2 linked regions of the Phyllobacterium zundukense genome follow. The protein of the gene in region 2 interacts with the protein of the main gene of each other region in a pairwise test. Links are inferred from orthologs where the notes say so. Each region holds a gene or a part of one and is shown on either strand. Other genes may lie near its edges. The genes, in order: BLM14_RS04855 and BLM14_RS17030.

What was found.
Region 1: the proteins of BLM14_RS17030 (region 2) and BLM14_RS04855 interact in binary tests that used the Escherichia coli proteins (3 or more experiments, as listed by UniProt). The link is inferred for Phyllobacterium zundukense from one-to-one orthologs.

Annotation. Positions count from the first base shown.
Region 1 is NZ_CP017940.1:1,002,806-1,007,873, reverse strand. What follows is about bases 2,094-5,068. They hold BLM14_RS04855 (peptidoglycan D,D-transpeptidase FtsI family protein), read right to left. Parts: upstream 4,464-5,068; coding sequence 2,724-4,463; downstream 2,094-2,723. Other genes in these bases: rsmH (16S rRNA (cytosine(1402)-N(4))-methyltransferase RsmH), read right to left, coding at 4,925-5,068; ftsL (cell division protein FtsL), read right to left, coding at 4,463-4,921; BLM14_RS04860 (UDP-N-acetylmuramoyl-L-alanyl-D-glutamate--2,6-diaminopimelate ligase), read right to left, coding at 2,094-2,350. Outside these bases: BLM14_RS04865 (UDP-N-acetylmuramoylalanyl-D-glutamyl-2,6-diaminopimelate--D-alanyl-D-alanine ligase), read right to left, coding at 1-884; more of BLM14_RS04860, read right to left, coding at 881-2,093. UniProt on the Escherichia coli protein: Essential cell division protein that catalyzes cross-linking of the peptidoglycan cell wall at the division septum. Required for localization of FtsN.
Region 2 is NZ_CP017940.1:3,401,355-3,418,564, forward strand. The notes cover bases 1-2,964. They hold BLM14_RS17030 (transglycosylase domain-containing protein), read right to left. Parts: upstream 2,602-2,964; coding sequence 400-2,601; downstream 1-399. Other genes in these bases: glpK (glycerol kinase GlpK), read left to right, coding at 1-390; BLM14_RS17035 (hypothetical protein), read left to right, coding at 2,782-2,964. In the rest of the region: more of BLM14_RS17035, read left to right, coding at 2,965-2,970; BLM14_RS17040 (acyltransferase family protein), read left to right, coding at 3,278-4,393; BLM14_RS17045 (ribonuclease D), read right to left, coding at 4,410-5,027; BLM14_RS17050 (M20/M25/M40 family metallo-hydrolase), read right to left, coding at 5,045-6,433; polA (DNA polymerase I), read left to right, coding at 6,855-9,815; BLM14_RS17065 (FGGY-family carbohydrate kinase), read right to left, coding at 9,819-11,402; BLM14_RS17070 (HAD family hydrolase), read right to left, coding at 11,512-12,192; BLM14_RS17075 (mannitol dehydrogenase family protein), read right to left, coding at 12,194-13,672; BLM14_RS17080 (L-iditol 2-dehydrogenase), read right to left, coding at 13,737-14,513; BLM14_RS17085 (ABC transporter ATP-binding protein), read right to left, coding at 14,532-15,530; BLM14_RS17090 (carbohydrate ABC transporter permease), read right to left, coding at 15,550-16,380; BLM14_RS17095 (carbohydrate ABC transporter permease), read right to left, coding at 16,385-17,210. UniProt on the Escherichia coli protein: Cell wall formation. Synthesis of cross-linked peptidoglycan from the lipid intermediates.

The sequences.
Region 1 (5,068 bases), 2.4 Mb from region 2 along the record:
ACGTTCTGCACGATGTGCCGACCGGGCGCACCGATTTTGGCGACCACTTCTTCGCCGGCAAGACGTGCTGTCATGCACGAGCACTCGCCGTGCAGTTTCAGTTTGGTCAGGCGATAATCGGCACGCGCATTTTCGCCGAAACTCTTGATGTGCTCGACGCCTGCTTCGCGTGCCAACGTCTCCAGCAGCTTGAAGTGCTTGTCGTCGCGATTGAGCAGCGCGTAACCGCCCGGCACAAGCCCTTCGAAAATCTCCCCCTTGGCGGTGGCGATTTCCTGAAGGTTCTTGAAATGGCCGAGATGCGCCGGTGCGATCAGGGTAATCAGTGCAACGTGAGGGCGAACCATCTTGACCAGCGGGCGGATTTCATCGGCGTGGTTCATGCCGATCTCGAACACTCCGTAATCCGCATCTGCCGGCATACGGGCCAGCGTCAGCGGGACACCCCAATGATTGTTGAAAGATGCAACCGATGCATGCACCTTGCCGACTTCGGAAAGCACATGCCGAAGCGCTTCCTTGGTCGTTGTCTTGCCGACAGAACCAGTCACGGCAATGATCTGCGCATGAGAACGCTCTCTGGAGGCAATGCCAAGCCGTGTCATCGCGGCCAGGACGTCGTCGACGACAATCATCGGCGCCTTCAGCTTGCCAAGAGCGGGCAATTTGGCCTCGGCGACCACAAGAAGGGCCGCACCTGCAGCAACAGCCGCGGTTGCATAGTCATGGCCGTCGAGCGCATCCCCCTTGATGGCAAAGAATGCCTCGCCCTGGCGCAACGTGCGGGTGTCGATTGAAATGCCGGTAATTCCTTCAGGCAGCTTGCCGACGGGTCTACCATTCATGGCTTCGATCATCGCTTCGGAAGTCCAGAGCAGACTCATGCGCCGCTCTCCCGTGCGAGCCGGTCCTTCAGCGCCTGTCCAACCTCGGCATGGTCGGAGAATGGCAGGACGACATCTCCGACGGTCTGCCCCTCCTCGTGGCCCTTTCCGGCAACGATCAGCGTATCACCCGATTTCATCATGGCGACGGCTTCGCGGATTGCTTCGCGGCGGTCCGGGATTTCGCGGGCACCGGGTGCCGCGGCCAGAATCTCGGAGCGGATTGTGGCAGGCACTTCCGAACGCGGATTGTCATCAGTCACGATGACGACATCGGCAAGGCGAGTGGCGATTTCGCCCATCATCGGACGCTTGCCCTTGTCGCGGTCGCCACCACAGCCGAACACCACGATGACCCGGCCCGTGGTGAACGGCCGGACGGAGGCCAGGACATTTTCCAGCGCATCGGGTTTGTGGGCGTAGTCGACATAGGCGGGCGCGCCGTCCTCGGTGGCACCGACGAGATCGAGCCGCCCAGGCGCACCCTTGAGCCGCTCCAGACCGCGCATCGCGGCCGCAGCGGGCACACCGGTCGCAATGGCAAGACCTGCCGCGACCAGTCCATTGGCCACCTGGAAGTCGCCCGCAAGCGGCAGCGTGATCTCATAAATTTCGCCTGCAATGTGCACTTCCACATGCTGGCGGAACCGCTCGTGCTCGACGCGCTTCAGCGTGATGAAGTCACCCTTGCGGCCAACCGTCAAAACCGTGCAACCGGCTTCGGTGGCAGCGGCAATGGTCGGCTTGGAGAATGGATCATCGGCGAAAATGACCGCCGGCGCTCCCTTCGGCAGCAATTCTGTGAAGAGGCGCAACTTGGCGGCGTGATACTCCTCGACGGTTGCATGGTAGTCCATGTGATCGCGGCCGAGATTGGTGAAGGCACCGGCAGAAAGCCTGACCCCGTCGAGACGGCGCTGATCAAGACCATGGGATGACGCTTCCATCGCAGCGTGAGTCACGCCTTCTTCGACCAGTTCGCGCAGCAATTTATGCAGTTCGACCGGATCTGGCGTTGTCAAGGAGCCGTAGTCGTCACGCTTGGGGGATACAACGCCGGTGGTGCCGATGCTTGCCGAAGCGAAGCCCGCCTGCGCCCAGATCTGGCGCGTAAAAGAGGCAACCGAGGTTTTGCCACTGGTCCCGGTAATGGCGACCATTACATCCGGCTGGAGTTTGTAGAAGCTGGCCGCGGCCAATGCCAGAGTGCGGCGAGGATCGTCGACATAGATAATTGGAAGCGCAATCTTGCCGAGCTTCGCCCCCTTGGACGTAACGATAACAGCGGCGCCGCGGGCCGCCGCATCTGCGGCATAGGTGCCACCATCGGCCTTGGAGCCCTTGAGAGCCGCAAACAGAAATCCGCGCTGAACCAGCCGGGAGTCCGACGTCAAGCCATTGATCGTCTTCTCTCCGAGTTCGGAGATAGCCAAGGCAGGAATGCCATTCAGATCTTTCAGTTTCATGGCCGGACTGGAACCCATTTTCAAACGTTCTTCTTCATATAGGTCGTAAATTCATCGAGTCTGCTCGCAATGCGCATCGTTTTGAGTCGAATCTGCGGCATTAGATCGAATTACGACCAAATCGACCCGTTCTGCCGCAGGGAATTCGTGGACAAGGTCAAGGGGTTTGGCGAGACCGATGTTTATCCATCGGGCGACGCCGAAGACCGCAGGATTTGGCCCGAATTCACCCGGCCCTTCGGGTTTCCGGCTGGCGGACACCCACTTTATCAGGCGGCGTCGTCCGATGGGAACGCATCGGCCTCGCCACCTTCCGCGTGGATTGTCTCGCCATCCGGGAAACAGAACTGCGTCCATTTGGTCGGAATTCGCTCTAGTCATCAAACGTCACCATCATTGGAGCAGATTCTTGTTCTTCACCGAAATCAGGCTTCACGCCGAGAAATGATGCGGACCGCCGGATGATATCGGCAACCATCGGGGCAGCGTTAAAGCCAGCCGTAGCACCAACTTTACCTTCCTCGGCCTTCGGTTCGTCGATGATCGTCAAGACAACATATTCAGGCTTGTCGATCGGAAATGCTGCAACGAAAGCGTTGAACCGCACATCGCTTGAATAACGGCCATTGATGACCTTTTCCGCGGTACCCGTCTTGCCACCGACACGATACCCGGGAACTGTCGCCCGGTTACCGGAACCACCAGAGCCTTTCTCAGCGTTCAGACGATAAAGATAGCGCATGTCCTCACTGGTTTTTTCACTCACCACCTGCTTTGCCACCTTGTTGGCATCTTCGATCGTGCGTGGCAGGAAGGTGGGCTCTATGAGCTTGCCGCCATTCATGAGCGCGGCAGCGCCAACAGCTGTCTGCAGCGGCGTCGTCGCCATTCCGTGACCGAAGGCGATGGTGATGGAGTGCACCTTCTTCCACACTTTTGGCTCCATCGGGCGCGCGACTTCAGGCAGTTCCGTGGTCATGCGATCCAGAAGACCCATGCGATGCAGGAATTCGCGATGGCCCTCAATGCCAACAACGTCCGCTTCCTTCGCCGAACCAATATTGGAGGAGTAAATAAACACCTCCGGCAAGCTCAGCGTACGGTGCTTGCCATGAAAATCACGGATCGTCTGGTGCCCGATGGTGATCGGGCGGCTGGCGTCGAAGGTGCTGTTCAGATTGACCTTGCCAGAATCAAGTGCCATCGCCGTCGTAAAACTCTTGATGGTCGACCCCATTTCATAAGTGCCCGCCGACATACGGTTGAGGCGGTCTTTATCGAGCGCATTGAACGGGTTGTTTGGATCGAAATCCGGCGCTGATGCCATGGCCAGCACTTCGCCGGTGCGAACATTGATCACCACAGCGCCCGCCGCGATAGCTCGGTAGCGCTGCATCGCACTTACGACGACATCGCGCACGACATGCTGGACGCGCAGATCGATCGACAAGCGCACCGGCTCAAGCGAGCGACTGTCGGCAAGACCGACATCGCGCAGGTCCGACAGACCCTGCTCGTCAATGTATTTCTCCATGCCGGCAATACCCTGGTTGTCGATATTGACGAGACCAAGGATGTGGGAGGCAGTGGGGCCCCCAGGATAGAAACGTGACTTTTCGGTCCTGAAACCGATACCTGGAATGCCGAGCGCCATGATCTGGCTTTTCTGCTGCGGTGTTAGCCCGCGCTTGAGCCAGGCAAAACCCGAACCGCTCTTGAGACGGCTGTAAGTTTGTTCGAAATTGAGATCCGGCAGAACCGTCGAGAGCAGTTCCACAGCTTCATCCGGATCGATGATCTTGCGTGGTTCTGCATAAAGCGAGGCGGTTTTGATATCGGTCGCGAGGACCTCGCCATTGCGATCGAGAATGTCGGGACGCGAAGCGAGCACAGCGCCGGTCGGGCCATTATAGCCTGTCGTATCTTCCTGCATGCCATAATAGACGAGGCGGCCGCTGATGACTCCATAAATGCCCATGAAGCAGGCCATCGCCATCAGCACGCGGTTGCGTGCGCGATTGCCCGATTTCTTCTTCCTGGCGTCGAGCGCAAAGGCAGGGGCAGTGCCCGCTTCCAGTCCAGCTTTCTTCCGTTTGATCCAGATCCCAGCCATCAATAGAGCCCCGCTCCCTTTGGCACTGCATTCGGGACAATTCGCTTGGCCGGCTTTGCCGCCGCCTTCGGTTTGTCGATGCTGCCGGTCATAGTCGTGTCCGGTTTGACTGTCTTGCCCGCATTTGCTTCTGTGATGATATTGGCAACATCATCGAAGCCCTCCGACACAGGCTTCGGCTGGGGCAAATCATTGATATCGACGATCTGTTGGGCTTCGACCCCCTGCAGGTCCAACTGCCCCTGGAAAGATTCAACCAGTTTCTGCAGGCGATTTGGCTGGGTCAGCAGGCTCCAGTCCGCTTTGAGCAGATCGATCGTATCCTTTTCATCCGTGATCATGCGCTCGAGTTTGCTGACCTGCGCCATCTGCTTTTCAGCGTCGTGCTTGATCTTGTAGGTCACCGCGGCGGCCGTAATCATCAGTCCGATCAAAATGATGTCGAAGGTACGCAGCACGGATCAGCTCCTCGCCGTTTCATGGAAAACCGGAAGATTGGGCAAGCCGTAGATCGAGTGATCTTCGGCGAGCGGCGGATGGTCCGTGCGGACACCGGCACGCAACTTCGCCGAGCGTGCGCGGGGATTTCGCGCGGCTTCTGCTTC
Region 2 (17,210 bases):
AATTCCGGCCCAGCGGAATTTGCGCGTGCAGCGCTTGAATCGGTTGCTTACCAGACGCGCGACCTGCTCGATGCCATGCGCAAGGATTGGAAATCCTCCGATACGAAAACCGTGCTGCGGGTTGATGGCGGTATGGTTGCGTCTGACTGGACCATGCAGCGTCTCGCCGATATTCTGGATGCGCCCGTGGATCGTCCGGTCATTCTCGAAACAACAGCGCTTGGCGCCGCCTGGCTAGCCGGGTCAAAAGCCGGCATCTGGCCGAACCGCCGTGAGTTCGCCAAAACCTGGGAACGCGATACACGGTTTACCCCAAAAATGGACGAGAAAACCCGCAAGACCAAAATTGCAGGCTGGAAATCGGCGGTGAAACGCACGCTGACCAGCTGACCGGAGCGATCAGTTTCCCATGATCAGATCAAACAGCGTCGTCTTGCGGCCTTTTTGACCACCATTGCCGCCAACATTCGCCGGCGGCACCGGACGGGTCGAGCCTGTCTGATCGCCAAGATCGACCTGCGGCATGGGGCCAGTTGGATTAAGCTGCGCGGAAGGAACACCCTCGGCTGCCGGTACCGATGGATCGATGCCGGATCCGGGCAGGATATCATTGCCATCATTGACCTGCTGGCGCAGCTGGTAATCGCCCGGTAGTTGCGTCACGGGCACGCCCTTGTGCGCGGCGACCATGAAATCCTTCCAGGCGATGGCAGGCAACGAACCGCCGGTAATTTTCTTTGTCGGTTTGCCGTCATCATTGCCGAACCACACGCCGGTTGTCAGGTTTGACGTATAGCCGATGAACCAGGCGTCGCGAAAATTCTGGCTGGTGCCGGTCTTTCCGGCTGCAGGCCAGCCAAATTTTGCCTTGGTCGCCGTGCCGCTTTCCACGGTCTGTCGCAGCATTGCGTTCATCATGCCGACATTGCGCGGGTCGATGACCCGATTCAGCGCCGGGCTCTTGAATTCGTAGAGCACCTTGCCCTCATTGGTCGTCACACGGCGGATAATGTGGACCGGCGCCTTGTAACCGCCATTGGCGAACGGCACGAAGGCGTCGGTCAGTTCGAGCAAAGTGACTTCTGATGTTCCGAGCGCCAGCGAGGCATTGGACGTAAGGTTGGATTCGATACCGAGACGATGCGCAGTCGAAACCACCGTTTTTGGCCCGACTTCCATGACGAGCTGCGCAGAAACCGAATTCAGCGAGCGTGCCAGCGCCTCGGCGAGTGTGACCTTGCCGAAATATTTGCCATTGTAGTTCCCGGGCGTCCAGTTGCCTATGCGAATTGGCGCGTCATTGCGCACGGATTCGGGTGTAAAGCCCTGCTCCAGCGCCGAGAGGTAGACGAACGGCTTGAAGGCCGAGCCCGGCTGACGCTTGGCTTCGCTTGCGCGGTCGAATTGACTGTTGGCATAGTCGTAACCGCCGATGAGCGCTCGCACAGCTCCAGTGCCGTCAACCGAAACCATCGCTCCCTGCGAAACGTTGAGCTTCTCACCGTTTTTGCTGATCAGGTCACGGATTGATGCCTCGCCGAGTTTCTGCAACCCAAGATCGACCGTCGTGTCGACAATGACGTCATTGCGTACATCGCCGATCAGAGCCGGCAGTTCTTCCATCACCCGGTCGGCCACATATTGCTCCGAACCGCTCCAATAGGAAGCCGCACGCGTTGCCGGCTGCTTCATCGCGAAGTTCAGCTCCTTGTCGCCGATCATGCCCTGTTCGCGCATGGCAGCGAGAACAAGCTGCGCGCGTTCACTGGCAGCTTTCGGATCGCGCGCGGGCGACAGCCGTGATGGCGCTTTAAGGAGCCCGGCGATCAGAGCCGCTTCCGGCAACGTGACTTCCTTGGCCGATTTGTCGAAATAGCGCCGGGACGCAGCGGAAACACCGTAGGAGCCCGAGCCAAGATAGACCCGGTTCAGATACATCTCCAGAATCTGGTCTTTGGTGTATTTCTGCTCCAGCCACAGGGCAAGCATGACTTCCTGCACTTTGCGCTCGATCGTACGATCCGGCGTCAGGAACAGGTTCTTGGCCAGCTGCTGTGTTATGGTCGAGCCACCCTGCACCAATCGTCCTGACATGACGTTGGCAACCATGGCACGGGCAAAACCGATCGGATCGACGCCGAAATGCGAGTAGAACCTGCGATCCTCGATCGCGACCACCGCCTCAGGCAAGTAAGGTGACATGTCGTGCAAGCTGATCGATTCACCGCCGGAGGCACCGCGATTGGCGATCAGATTGCCTTCCACCGAAACGATCTTGACGTTGGGTGGGCGATCGGGGATCGACCAGGTGGTCGTCTGCGGCATCTTTGCCGCGAAATAGATGACGGTGCCCGCCACGGCAATACCGCCCCAGATGCACAATACGAATGACCAGTAGACCATGCGTCGCAACAGGCTGAAAAACCCGCCGCCGCCATTGCCACGGCGGGACCTGCCGCGTTTTGATTTGCTGGTTTTGCGTGCGGTCTTGCGTTTCGCCACTGGCCTGTCCTCCGGATCCGCGCGCAAATCATCGCCCGAACGGCGGTCTGAACTGAACCCCGGCTCGATGCGTTGTCTGCCCCTGTCGCGTGGTGCCATTGATAAGAAATCCCGCCCCAAATGAGCCGCAAGAATGATCCGCGACCCGTTGCAGGGTAAATGCGGCGATTTAAGGTGCGGTTAAAGCCCGGTTTATTGGATTGCGAGCGGACCTCGTCGCCTGATTGAGAAAAGCGTCCGGCAACGCTAGTCTGACCGCAACAATCACGGAGTGAACCAATGCGTCTTGTTGTTCTTGCGGGTCTGATGGCGATCTTGAGCGGTTGCGGCGGCGGCGCCATTGCACGCCTCAATCCTGCACCTGCCGCGGAGGCCCAGTATCGCCTCGGCGGCTGTCAGCTTCGCGGCCATGGCGTCTGCAAGGATATGCAGGAGTTTTCCGGTCAGACTGCGCAGCCAGCCAGCTAAAACCAGGCCAAATTGGTCGTCGCAGACAAAAAATGCTCGCGCGCGTAAAATATTATCTTGCAGCTCTTGAAAAGAGCCGGGGGGAGCTCTATTTTCAGTCTTGCGTAACGAGCGGTTCTCCTCCCATTTTTCGCTCGTTGCGTGTTCCCCTCTGGACGCATTAGCGTTCACAATTCGCCGGGCTCTTTGCCCGGCTTTTTTGTTTTCCGGGCCCTGGTGCCATTTCCAGGTCAATCATCACCCGAATTTTACTTCCTCTTTTCCATTTTCCCGTATCAAAGGGAAATTGGTTTGGGGACAATGAGCGATGAGCACCGGCGAAAAGACGCGCGTCGACTGGGTCGATATTGCCAAAGGCATCTGCATAATCTTTGTCGTAATGATGCATTCGGTTCTCGGCGTAGAGAACGAAGCCGGAGCACGTGGCTGGATGCATGCTGTCGTCGCTTTCGCGCAGCCCTTTCGCATGCCAGACTTTTTTCTTATATCGGGCCTGTTTCTGGGTCTCGTGATTGATCGTCCCTGGCTGCGCTACGCCGATCGCAAGATCGTGCACTTCGGCTATTTCTATATGCTCTGGCTGACCATCCAGTTCCTGTTCAAGGCACCGGGCATCGTTGCGGAAAGCGGTATAAGCAGTGCCTTCTCCGCCTATCTTCTGGCCTTTATCCAGCCCTTCGGCACCCTATGGTTCATCTATCTCTTGCCAGTGTTCTTCGTCGTCACGCGCCTTCTCAAGGGTGTCAATGTCTGGCTAATTCTGATCATTGCTGCAATTCTCGAAACATTGCCTATCCACACCGGCTGGTTGGTCATTGACGAATTCTGCAGCCGTTTTGTCTACTTCTTTGCCGGCTACGCCTTTGCCCCGATGATTTTCCGGCTTGCCGATTGGCTGCGGCAACGCCCGCAAACAGCGTTGGGCATTCTTGGCGTCTGGGCTCTCGTCAATGGTTGGCTGGTGTTTCATCCTGCATCTGAGCCTTTTGCCGCCTGGATACCGCGAGAGAGCTATACATCGGGCGGGCTTGGCGGCTGGAGCAGTGTACCCTTGATCTCGCTGGCTACCGGCGCCGCTGGGGCCCTTGCCATCGTATCGGTCTCCGCGCTGATCGCCGGCTCCCTTTCCTCATGGAAAAAGATCGTGACGCCACTGCGCTGGCTCGGTGCGCATTCGATCGTCGTGTACCTCGCCTTTTTCCTGCCAATGGCGCTTGCCCGCACTATTCTGCTCAAGAGCGGTGTCGTCACAGATATCGGTACGATTTCGCTCTTGACCGTCATCAGCGGGGTGCTCGGCCCAGTCATCCTGTACGGACTTATCCAATGGAGTGGCTACGGGCAATTTCTGTTCAAACGGCCACAATGGGCCCATATCGATAGCCCTCCTGTTCGCAGGGAGGCATTGGCGTCGGCAGAATAGTGGCCAGTCGTCTACCTTAACTATGCGCAAATATATCCTGCTCCGCCCAGCCCATCAGATCGAGCTTGGAGCGGGTGGGCAGGAATTCGAAACACGCCGCAGCCTCCTCGGCACGCCCATCGCGATCCAGCCGCTGCTGCAGGATTGTTCGCAGACGATGCAGATAGAGAACATCGGACGCGGCATATTCAAGCTGCGCTTGCGACAGCTCCGGCGCTGCCCAATCTGACGATTGCTGCTGCTTGGAGAGGTTTATATCCAGCAATTCGCTGCAAATTTCCTTCAATCCGTGCCGGTCAGTATAGGTACGCACCAAACGCGAGGCGATCTTGGTGCAGAAAACCGGCTTCGGCATGACGCCAAAGGTATGGAACAGTACGGCAAGGTCGAAGCGGCCGAAATGGAAAATCTTGGTGATGGCATCGTCACCAAGAAGCGTTACCAGGTTGGGCGCTGCCTTCTGGCCCTTTTCGATCTGAATGACATCCGCCGAACCATCCCCGGGTGAGATTTGCACGACGCAGAGTCGGTCACGATGCGGATTAAGTCCCAGCGTCTCCGTGTCGATTGCGACAGCATCAACCTGATAGTGGTTCAGGTCTGGAAGATCATTGCGGTGAAAGCGGATGGCCATCGGATTATCTCTTCTGATTACTTGGCAAGCGCAGCAAGAATGCGCGCCCACGACCGCTGACCCTTGTGGAAGGAGTTCAGCTCATATTTTTCGTTGGGCGAATGGATCCGGTCATCCTCCAAACCAAAACCGACGAGCAGCGATTCCATGCCGAGCATATGCTGGAAGTCGCCAACAATCGGGATCGACCCCCCCATGGCGATCAGTACAGCCGGTTTCGGCCATTCGTCGCTCAAGGCGTTTTTTGCCTTGGTGAGCAATGGCGATTCGTAGGAGAGCTGGATGGCTGGCGAACCTCCGTGTTCGTGGAACTCCACAGAGCAATCGGCTGGAACGCGTTCGCGAACAAACGCCCTGAAAGCTTCGCGAATCTTCGCGGGATCCTGCTTGTGCACGAGGCGGAACGACACTTTCGCTGAAGCCTGAGCCGCAATGACCGTCTTGAACCCCTGCCCGGTATAGCCGCCAGTAATGCCATTGACCTCGGCAGTCGGGCGTGCCCAGGTCAATTCGAGGATGGAGCGGCCTTTTTCGCCCGAAGGAATGGAAAGCCCGATGGGGCCGAGAAAATTTTCTGGCGTCGAACCCAGCCCGTTCCACATCTGCAAAATCTGGGTAGGCGTCTCATCGACACCCTCATAGAAGCCCGGGATTGTTATTGCACCATTTTCATCATGCAGACCGGCAAGGACCTTCGTGAGAATGTGGATCGGATTGGCGGCAGCCCCGCCGAAATGACCCGAATGAAGGTCGCGATCGGCGGCCTTGATCACGATTTCCTCGCCAACGAGACCGCGCAGACCGACAGAGATGGCCGGCGTTTGAGTGTCCCACATGCCGGTGTCGCAAACGAGAGCAAAATCCGCCTTCAGTTCATCTCTATGGGTTTCAAGAAACGGCTTGAGCGATGGCGAGCCTGACTCCTCTTCGCCTTCGAACAGGATGGAGACCCTCACAGGCAGTTGGCCGTGCACTGCCTTGTAGGTGCGGCAGGCTTCGACAAAGGTCATCAACTGGCCCTTATCATCGGAAGTACCGCGACCGGTAAGAATCTTGCGGCCGTTGCCAACATCCTTGATTGCCGGGGCAAACGGGTCGTTCTCCCACAATTCCAATGGATCGACCGGCTGAACGTCATAATGCCCATAGAACAGGACATGCGGGGCACCAGCACTCGGGCCGTCGTGATGGGCAACAACCATCGGGTGCCCCGGCGTGTCGCGCACGCTAGCCTCGAAACCGATCGATTTCAGATCGGCGACCAGCCACTCGGCAGCCTTGCGGCATTCGGCCTTGAAAGCTGGATCGGTCGAGATGGACTTGATTTTCAGCAGGTCGAAAAGCCGCTCCAGGCTGTTGTCAAGGTTGGTATCAATCGCGTTCAAAACAGGTTCGAGAGCTGGCATGGTATTTCCTGATTTCTTTGGACCGGGACTCATGAAGGGAATTCTTATTAGCGCATTTTGGCGGCGGCGGCACAAAAAAGTGCCAGCGGCTGGCTCACAAAAGAAATGGTCGCCGTGGCGGGGGGACCACAGGCGACCAGATCACTACACTCATTTGCGGTCAGCCCTGGAGAGGGGGATGAGGCTGGCCGCTGTCCGGGGTGAGGCGGGGGACGAGCCTTTTGACCCGGACGTCGATCTAACGTCGACACCTTGGATTTGGGGGGCAAACCGTGGCAATTCAAGGGCACTCGACATTACATCTTTGTAACAAACGTGTGATGCGTCTGTGTCAGGATAAACTTAAATCCAATGCATCTTCTGGTGAAACGGAAAGACATGTCATTCCCTTTTTGCAGATCATCATTTAATCCTATCGCCCATGAAAAAAGGTGATCATCTCTTCCTCGTCGACGGCTCCGGATATATCTTTCGGGCTTACCATGCTCTCCCCCCACTGACACGCAAATCGGACGGTTTGCCGGTCGGTGCGGTCTCTGGTTTCTGCAATATGCTGTGGAAGCTGCTGAGGGAGGCGAGGGACACATCGGTCCGCGATACGCCGACGCATTTCGCGGTTATCTTCGATTATTCGTCGCATACATTCCGCAAGGAAATCTATCCTGAATACAAGGCGAACCGCTCGGCACCGCCGGAAGACCTGATCCCGCAGTTCGGATTGATCCGCCAGGCAACGAAGGCATTCAACCTGCCCTGCATCGAAAAGGAAGGTTATGAAGCCGACGATCTGATTGCTACTTACGCCCGTATGGCTGAGGAAGCCGGCGCTGAGGTGACGATTATCTCGTCCGACAAGGATCTCATGCAGCTCATCACACCGAACGTGTCGATGTATGACAGCATGAAGGACAAGCAGATCGGTATTCCGGACGTCATCGAGAAATGGGGCGTTCCGCCCGAAAAGATGATCGACCTACAGGCGCTGACTGGCGATTCGACTGACAATGTACCCGGCATTCCGGGTATCGGACCGAAAACCGCGGCGCAATTGCTGGAGGAGTTCGGCGATCTGGATACGCTTCTTGCCCGCGCTGGCGAGATAAAGCAGCAAAAGCGGCGCGAGAACATCCTTCAATATGCGGATCAGGCACGTATCTCGCGCCAGCTGGTGACACTGAAGAAAGACACGCCAATTGACGTCGGTATCGAGGACTTCGGCCTGGAGCCCCAAGACGGTCAAAAGCTCATCGGCTTTTTGAAGACCATGGAATTCAATTCATTGACCCGTCGCGCTGCCGAAGCAACGGGCGTCGATGCGAGTGAGATTGAACCGGCACGCTTGAAGATCGAAGCGGTGGCCGAGGCCCATGGACCTGACGTTGAAGTGGCGCCGGCCGATGAGCAAGTTCCTGGCCGTCAAGCATCGGCAGAAACAAATCTGGCGGTCGGTTCGCCCAAGCAATCTGCATCGAATGTAGCCGCAACCCCTGCTGACCTTGCCAAATCGCGTACCGACGAGACGCTTGCCGCGAAGTTCGATCGAAGCGCTTATATAACTATTCGCGATATTGCGACGCTGCAGGTCTGGATCGACGAAGCATTGGCTGCCGGCATCGTGACTTTTGATACTGAGACCAATTCGGCCGATCCCATGCAAGCCGAAGTGGTCGGTCTATCGCTCGCCACGCGACCAGGACGCGCTGCCTACATTCCCATCAACCACAAGTCTGGTGAGGGCGACCTCCTTGGGGGTGGACTGGTGGAGCATCAAATACCCGAGCGTGACGTCTTTCGCATGCTGAAGCCACTTCTTGAAGACCGCTCGGTCCTCAAGATCGCACATAGTATGAAGTATGAGTGGCTCGTCATGCATCGTCACGGCATCGATCTTCACCCGCTCGATGACACGATGCTGATCTCCTACGTGCTTGATGCCGGCGAAGGCAGCCACGGCATGGACAATCTTTGTGACCGTTGGCTGGGACACAAGCCCCTCGCCTACAAGGACCTGATTGGTTCAGGTAAGTCGTCAGTTACGTTTGACAAGGTCGCGATCGAGCGCGCTACTGAATATGCGGCCGAAGATGCCGACGTTACTTTGCGCCTCTGGCGGCTATTGAAGCCACGTCTCGTCGCCGATGGGCTGGTGTCGGTCTATGAGCGGCTGGAACGGCCGCTCATACCCGTGCTTGCACGCATGGAAGAGCGCGGTATTTCCGTCGACCGCCAGATCCTTTCGCGCCTGTCCGGCGACCTCGCCCAGTCGGCGGCCGCCATCGAGGAAGAGATTTACCGGCTGGCCGGCGAAAAGATCAATATCGGTTCGCCGAAGCAGATGGGCGATATCCTTTTTGGGAAGATGGGTCTTCCCGGCGGTTCCAAAACCAAGACCGGTCAATGGTCCACCTCGGCCCAATTGCTGGAAGACCTTGCCGCCGAAGGCCATGAGCTACCGCGCAAGATCGTCGACTGGCGTCAGCTGACCAAGCTCAAATCCACGTATACCGACGCATTGCCGGGCTATATCAACCCACGTACCAAGCGCGTGCATACCTCGTACGCCATGGCGGCAACCTCTACGGGACGCCTCTCCTCATCCGAGCCAAACCTGCAAAACATCCCGGTGCGCACCAGCGAAGGCCGCAAGATTCGCACCGCCTTCATTGCCGAGCCCGGAAACAAGCTGATTTCCGCCGATTACAGCCAGATCGAATTGCGCGTCCTGGCGCATGTCGCCGAAATTCCGCAGCTGACTCAGGCCTTTGCCGACGGCATCGACATTCATGCGATGACCGCATCGGAAATGTTCGGCGTGCCGGTCAAGGATATGCCTTCCGAAGTACGTCGCCGCGCCAAGGCGATCAATTTCGGTATCATCTACGGCATCTCAGCCTTCGGTCTCGCCAATCAGCTGTCCATTCCGCGCGAGGAAGCCGGCCAATACATCCGCACTTACTTCGAACGCTTCCCCGGCATCAAGGACTATATGGAATCGACAAAAGCGTTTGCTCGCCAGCACGGCTATGTCGAGACAATCTTCGGGCGGCGCGCGCACTATCCGGAGATTCGTTCATCTAATCCGCAACACCGGGCATTTAACGAACGCGCCGCGATCAACGCGCCCATCCAGGGTTCGGCCGCCGATATCATTCGCCGCGCCATGGTACGCATGGAGCCAGCCCTGGACGAAGCGAAACTCTCGGCGCGCATGCTCCTGCAGGTGCACGACGAACTGATCTTCGAGACGGCGGAAGCGGAGGTGGAGGCGACAATTCCGGTCATTCGCGCGGTCATGGAGAACGCCGCCATGCCTGCGATTTCACTGTCCGTACCGCTGCACGTCGATGCGCGCGCCGCGCACAATTGGGATGAGGCTCACTAAACTTTATTGAAGCGTGTCCAGTACTTTCCGCTGGGCATGCATTTCGAGGAAAATGCGATAGTCGCGATCAAAGCGCTTGCGTGCTGTTTGGTCCGGCTGGCGTGGACGGCCACCCTGTTTCATAGCAATACAGGCTGAAGGCAAATCAGCGTAAACCCCCGCCGCCGTTGCTGCCACCATGGCGGTACCGAGCAACACTGCATCCTCTGCGGCGGAGGTGATCACCGTGCAACCCGTTGCGTCGGCATAGAGCTCCATCAGTAGCGGGTTCTTCGCGTGCCCGCCTGTAACATGCATGGTGTCAATGGCATAACCCTTGTCATTCAATGCATCGAGGATATGGCGCACGCCGAGCGCAATACCCACACAAGTACGCCAATAGAGTCGGCAGAGACTGTCGAATGACGCGTCCAGCGTGAGACCGCTGATGACGCCCACCGCATGCGGATCGGCAAGTGGCGAGCGGTTGCCATGGAAATCAGGAAGAACGTGCAGCCTGCCGGCCAGATCGAGCCCTTCCTTTTCACGCAATTCCATTACCCGGTCGGTGATCTTCTTGTGCATCGCCGTGTTTGGTTCACCGACTGCGCCGTGCCAGCGAATGACATGATCCAGCAAGGCGCCAGTCACCGACTGGCCGCCCTCGCTCAGCCAGCAATCCGGCAGGGCCACGCCATAATACGGGCCCCAGCCGCCACTGAAGGAAATTGGCTCCTGCGACAGCGCCATCAGGCAGCTTGAAGTGCCCGCGATCAGGGCAAGGTGCCGGTCGATTTCCGAAAGGTCCCCGGCAAAGCCGCCCAGAACGCCGAGCGCACCGGCATAGGCATCAATCAGCCCAGCCCCGACGTGACATGCGGTGGTTAGTCCCAAAGCCTTGGCTGCATCGACCGTCAACGTACCGACGAATGCACCCATCGGGCTGGCATGATCAGGGAGGTTCCCACGTGCTATCATGTCCTCCAGGCCGATCGTCTCAAGATAGTCCGGCTGCCAGCCTTCGCTTTCATGCGCGAGATATGTCCATTTACAGGTCAGAGTGCATTGCGAGCGAGCAAGTGAGCCTGAAGCTTTCCAGCTCAGGTAATCGGCGAGGTCGAAGAAGTAGCCGGCTTTGTTCCACGTATCCGGCAGATGCCGTTTCAGCCACATGAGCTTGGGGGTTTGCATTTCCGGCGACATCACGCCGCCGAGATAGCTCAGTACCCTGTGGCCCGTTGCCGTGCATTCATCTGCCTCGTTCAGAGCCCGATGATCAAGCCAGACGATCGTATCCCAGCGTTGCTCGCCCGACGTCGAGACCGTCAGCGGCATGCCATCCTCGTCGCGTACAACGAGTGAACATGTGGCATCAAAGCTGATGCCGACAACATCGGATGGATCGACTTTGGATGCTGCGATGGCGCCCTGTACCGCTATGCATACCGACTTCCAGATATCTTCTGAATCATGCTCTGCATGATCTGCAAGCGGACGGTTCATCAAAATCGGATGCTCAACGCGGCCAAGAAGATTTCCCGTCGCATCGAGAATGCCCGCACGGGCGCTTCCTGTTCCAACATCCACCGCACAGACGAATTTCGGCATCAACGAACTTTCGATATTACTTGCTGTCATGTGAGGCCTTTTGACAATTCAACCTGATAAGTCAGCGTCCATGAGCACCGGAAGCGCAGAAAATCGCATCAGCTGGCCATCAGGGTGAAGTTATCGAAAGATCTCTGAGCAAGCGGGGCAATTGCAACATGTCGTTGAATATACGGTCTGGCTTAAGAGACGCAAGGGCCGCCTCCAACCGTCCGCCGCGCGAATGCGTACCGCCGGTAAAGGCACAGACCCGCATCCCCGCACTTTTCGCCGCTTCAATCCCGGCGGGACTGTCTTCGATCACGACGCAATCCTTCGGTGAAGTTTTCATGGTCTTTGCCGCGAGCAGAAAGAGGTCCGGCGCCGGCTTGCCGCGTTTGACCATGGTGGCGCTGAAGATGTGCGGATCGAGAAGATCGAGCAGCCCCGTGAGTTTGAGGGACAAGCGAATGCGGTCCGGTTGACTCGACGAGGCGACGCATCGCGGCACATCAAGTGCGCGTAGCGTTTCAGCAATGCCCGGAATGGGTTTCAAATCCAGCTCGAAACGGGCAAAGAGGTTGGCGCGCATCTCGTCGAGGTCTGCCTCGCTTGCAGCAAAGCCATATTCCTCATGCAAGATCTTGCTGATTGTTGTCATGCTGCGTCCGAGGAACCGGTCATAGGCGTCATCCTCGGACAATGTGGTCCCGCTCTTGGCGATCATCTCAAGCAGGACAGCAATGGAAATGGGTTCGCTGTCGACAAGGACACCATCACAATCGAAAATGACAAGAGCGGGCTTTGCCATTTCAGAGCTTGTCGGCAAGGTAAAGCTTCAAAGTCTCGCGCGCGCCCTTGTCCCACAGGGTCCGCAGGATTCGCGAGAATGATTCCACGAAAATCGGCGATACACCGACTTCGCCGAATATATCGGTCATTGCCAGAAATGCCTTCGGATCGCCCTTTGCCTTCAAAGCTTCCACTTTCAATCGCTCGGCGCTTGCATCGAGATAGTTCGTCGGCTTGCCGCTATCGGTCGTCCCGGCACAGAATCGGCACCAGAGCGCAGAAACCAGCGAAAGTCCAGTTATGCCTTTTCCCGCCTTCAGCCTGTCCGCTGTCGTCGGCAGGATGAATTTCGGCTGGCGGTTGGATCCATCCTGGCACAGGCGCTGAATGGTGTCGCCGATCTTCGGATTGGAAAACCGCTTCACAATAAGGTCGAGATAGTCGTCGAAGGAAGTGCCCGGCACCGGCGGCAGAACGGGGATGATCTCCTCACGTTCGAGCTTCGTCAGGAAGTTGCGGATCAACGGTTCTTCCATGGCCTCGTGCACGAAATGGATATCCATCAGCGATGCTGGGTAGGCGATGGCCGCGTGGCCGCCGTTGAGAATGCGGATTTTCATCAGTTCAAAGGGCGCGACATCCTTGACGAAGGTCACACCGACCTTCTCCAGGGCCGGGCGTCCCGCCGGAAAATGATCCTCCAATACCCATTGCTTGAATGGTTCGCAAAAGACTGGCCAGTTATCCTCGACACCGAAATCCGTCGCAAGCAGTCCCCTCTCCCGGTCTGTCGTTGCAGGCGTAATGCGATCGACCATGCTGTTGGGGAACGCGACATGGTCCTTAACCCATTGGGCCAAATTCGGGTCGATCAACGCGGCAAGCCCGCTGACGGCATCGCTGGTCACATGGCCGTTGCCCGGAATATTATCGCAGGACATCACGGTGAATGGCGCGGTGCCCTCGCCGCGACGACGCATCAAACCGGCGAGGATCAGGCCGAAGACGGTCTTCGGGTCTTTGATATTGGCGGCGTCGAAAATGATTGCCGGATGCTTTGGATTAAACACACCCGATGCCGGATCGATGAAGTAACCGCCCTCCGTGATCGTCAGTGATACGATGCGAATTTCTGGATCGGCGAGGCGCGCGATGGTATTTGCGGTGTCTCCAGGCTGCAGATAGTCGATCATCGACGCGGTGACATGCGCAGTCCTGTGGCCGCTATCCTGCTCGACCACAGTCGTCAGCCAATCCTGCGCCTGCAGCTTCTGTCGCATTGTTTCGTCGGAGGCGAGAACGCCAGCACCGACAAGGCCCCACTCATGATCTGACCCGGCATTGAACAATTCATCGAGGTAAACTGCCTGATGCGCGCGATGAAAATTGCCGATGCCGAAATGGATGATTCCGGCTTTCAGATCGGACTGGCTATAGCTGGGGACGCCGACATTCTTCGGCAGGTTCTGCAGCGTGGCTTTGGAGAGTTTAACAGTCATCGGGCCTAACCCCTCTTTTCATGTAAGATGCGCCTGCGCCGCTCTTGCCGCGGCGCGGGAAACGTCAGCTCATCCAATTGCCGCCATCGACATTGTAGGTCTGGGAGACGATATAATCGCTCTCGCTACTCGCGAGGAAAATCGCCATGCCTGTCAGATCTTCTGCGGTGCCCATGCGCCCGTAGGGAACGGCTTCGCCCACGAGACGCTTTTTCTCGCCCCGTGGCCTATTCTCATATTTGGCGAAAAGCGCATCCACGCCCTCCCAATGCTCTCCGTCAACAACGCCCGGCGCGATCGCGTTTACATTGATGCCGTGCTCGATCAGGTTGAGCCCAGCTGACTGGGTGAGGCTGATCACCGCCGCTTTGGTGGCGCAATAGATCGCCACGAGCGGCTCGCCGCGCCGGCCAGCCTGGCTGGCCATGTTGATGATCTTGCCACCCTTGCCACGGGCGATCATTGCCTTGGCAACGGCCTGCAATGTGAACAATGTGCCGGAGAAATTGACGGCAAAGAGCTTGTCGTAGCTTTCACGCGTGATCTCGACGATCGGCGCCAGATCGAACAGCGCTGCATTGTTGACGAGCACGTCGATGCCGCCAAACTTGTCAACGGTTTCCTTGACCGCTGCATCGATCGATGCCTGATTTGTAACATCAAGGCGTACCGCGTGTGCTTGGCTGCCAAGTTCCTTTGCCGTCTCCTGTGCACGTTCCAGATTGATGTCAGCAATCACCACATGGGCGGCGCCTTCGCGCATGTAAGCTTCCGCGAACGTACGGCCAATGCCGCGCGCCGAACCCGTTATGAAAGCCGTCTTGCCTGCAAGTCTGTTCATTTCAATTACTCGTTGTCATCAAATAGCCTGCCCATTAGCATCGAAGCGATGCAGCCGTGCCGGCTCCGGCGTGAGATAGACCTGCTGGCCAAATTCGGTGCTGAAATCGCCGTCGGTTCGCACGGTTATCTTGCCAACCCCGTCCACCTGAACGTGTATAAAGGTGTCGGAGCCGAGATGTTCGGTCACTCCCACTGTGCCCTTCCACGCACCCTCGGTCTTCGTGATGCGCACGTGTTCCGGCCGTACGCCCAGCGTCGTCGCATTTTGCTTGGCAGCTTCCTGTCCCTCGATGAGATTCATGCGTGGAGAACCGATAAACCCGGCCACGAAGACATTTCTCGGGCTGCGGTAAAGTTCAAGCGGTGAGCCGACCTGCTCGATACGCCCGGCATTCAGCACCACAATCTTGTCGGCCATGGTCATGGCTTCCACCTGATCATGGGTCACGTAGATCATCGTCGTCTTCAGTTGGTGATGCAGATCGCTGATCTCGAGCCGCATATTTCCGCGCAGGGCTGCGTCGAGATTGGACAGCGGCTCGTCGAAGAGAAACGCCTTGGGCTGGCGCACGATAGCGCGGCCGATGGCGACACGCTGGCGCTGGCCGCCGGACAATTGTCCCGGCCGGCGATCGAGATAATTGGTCAGGTTCAGGATATGCGCCGCATCCTTGACCTTCTTGTCGATGGCGGATTTCTCCTGCCCGTCCATCTTCAGCGGAAAGGCGATGTTGCCGTAGACGCTCATATGCGGATAGAGGGCATAGGACTGGAACACCATCGACAGACCGCGTTTCGCCGGCGCCTCATTGGACATGTCCTTGCCATCGATGACGATCCTGCCGCCACTCAGATCTTCGAGACCCGCGATCATCCGCAGCAGGGTCGATTTTCCGCAACCGGAAGGACCAACGAAGACAACGAATTCACCGTCATCGATTTCAAGGTCGATTTCTGGAATGACCGCAGTGGTTCCAAATGACTTCGATACTTTTTGGAGCGTAATACTTCCCATAATAATCCTCCCTGAAAACCTATTTCACTGCGCCGAAGGTCAGGCCACGAACCAGCTGCTTTTGCGAGAACCATCCCATGATCAGGATAGGCGCAATCGCCATGGTGGATGCGGCTGACAACTTGGCCCAGAACAGGCCCTCTGGACTTGAGTAGGACGCGATAAAGGCGGTGAGCGGCGCAGCATTGGCAGCGGATAAGTTCAGTGTCCAGAACGCCTCATTCCATGCCAGAATGATGTTGAGCAGCATGGTCGAGGCGATGCCGGGCACAGCCATGGGCGTCAGCACATAGACAATTTCCTTCATCAGCGATGCGCCGTCCATGCGCGCCGCTTCGAGGATCTCCCCCGGTATTTCCTTGAAATAGGTGTAGAGCATCCAGACGATGATCGGCAGGTTGATCATGGTCAGGACCGCGACAAGACCAAGGCGTGTATCCAGCAAACCCCAGTCGCGGAAGATCAGATAGAGCGGCACCAGAACGCCGACGGGCGGCATCATCTTGGTGGACAACATCCACATCAGGACGTCCTTGGTGCGCTTGGTTGGCGAAAATGCCATGGCCCAGGCCGCCGGGATGGCGAGAGCCAAGCCAATCAGCGTTGACCCCACCGAGATCACCACGGAATTGGTGACGTGCTTCATATAGTCGGAACGGATTTGAACCTCGTGATAATTTTCCAGGGTCCAGTCGAAGAACAGGAACTGCGGCGGTGTTGCGACTGCTGTTCCCTCCGTCTTGAAGCTGGTCAGGAAAGTCCACAGGATTGGGAAGAAGATCAGGAGACCGATTGCCCAACCGAGGATCGTGAATGTCAGCTTATGTCGTGTGGTGACGGCGCGGGCCATGGCTCTACCTCTCGAGGTTCTTGCCGATGAGGCGAATGAGGAAGAAGGCGACAATATTGGCGAGGATCACTGCAACAATGCCGCCGGCCGAGGCACCGCCCACATCGAACTGCAGGAGCGCCTGCATATAGATCAGGTAGGTGATATTCGTCGTCTGGATGCCCGGACCGCCATTGGTCGTGACCAGGATTTCGGCGAAGACACTGAGCAGGAAAATCGTCTGGATAAGAATGACAACGGTGATCGCCCGCGACATATGTGGCAGCACCAGATAGATGAAGCGCGAGATCGCCCCGGCGCCGTCCATCTCTGCCGCCTCGATCTGTTCGCCGTCGAGCGATTGCAGTGCGGTGAGCAGAATCAGCGTGGCGAAAGGCAGCCATTGCCACGCAACGATCAGGACGATCGAGAACAATGGCAGCTCGGCGAACCAGTCGATTGGCTGGAGCCCGAATGAGCGGGCGATCCATGCGAACAGGCCGTTGACCGGATGCATCAGCATGTTCTTCCACACGAGAGCAGACACCGTCGGCATGACGAAGAACGGTGCTATCACCAGAAGCCGGACGATGCCTTGCCCGAAGAAGGGCTGGTCAAGCACCAGCGCCAGCAGGATGCCACCAATGACGGTGATCAGCAGCGTGCCGCCGACGAGCATCAGGGTGTTGCCGAGTGCGGTGAAGAATGCAGGGTCGGTCAGAAAGTACTGATAGTTGAGAAAGCCGACAAATTCCTCGGTTCCCGGCATCAGCAGATTGTAGCGCAGGAACGAAAAGTACAGCGTCATGACAAGCGGCACGATCATCCAGAGAAACAGCAGGATGACGGCG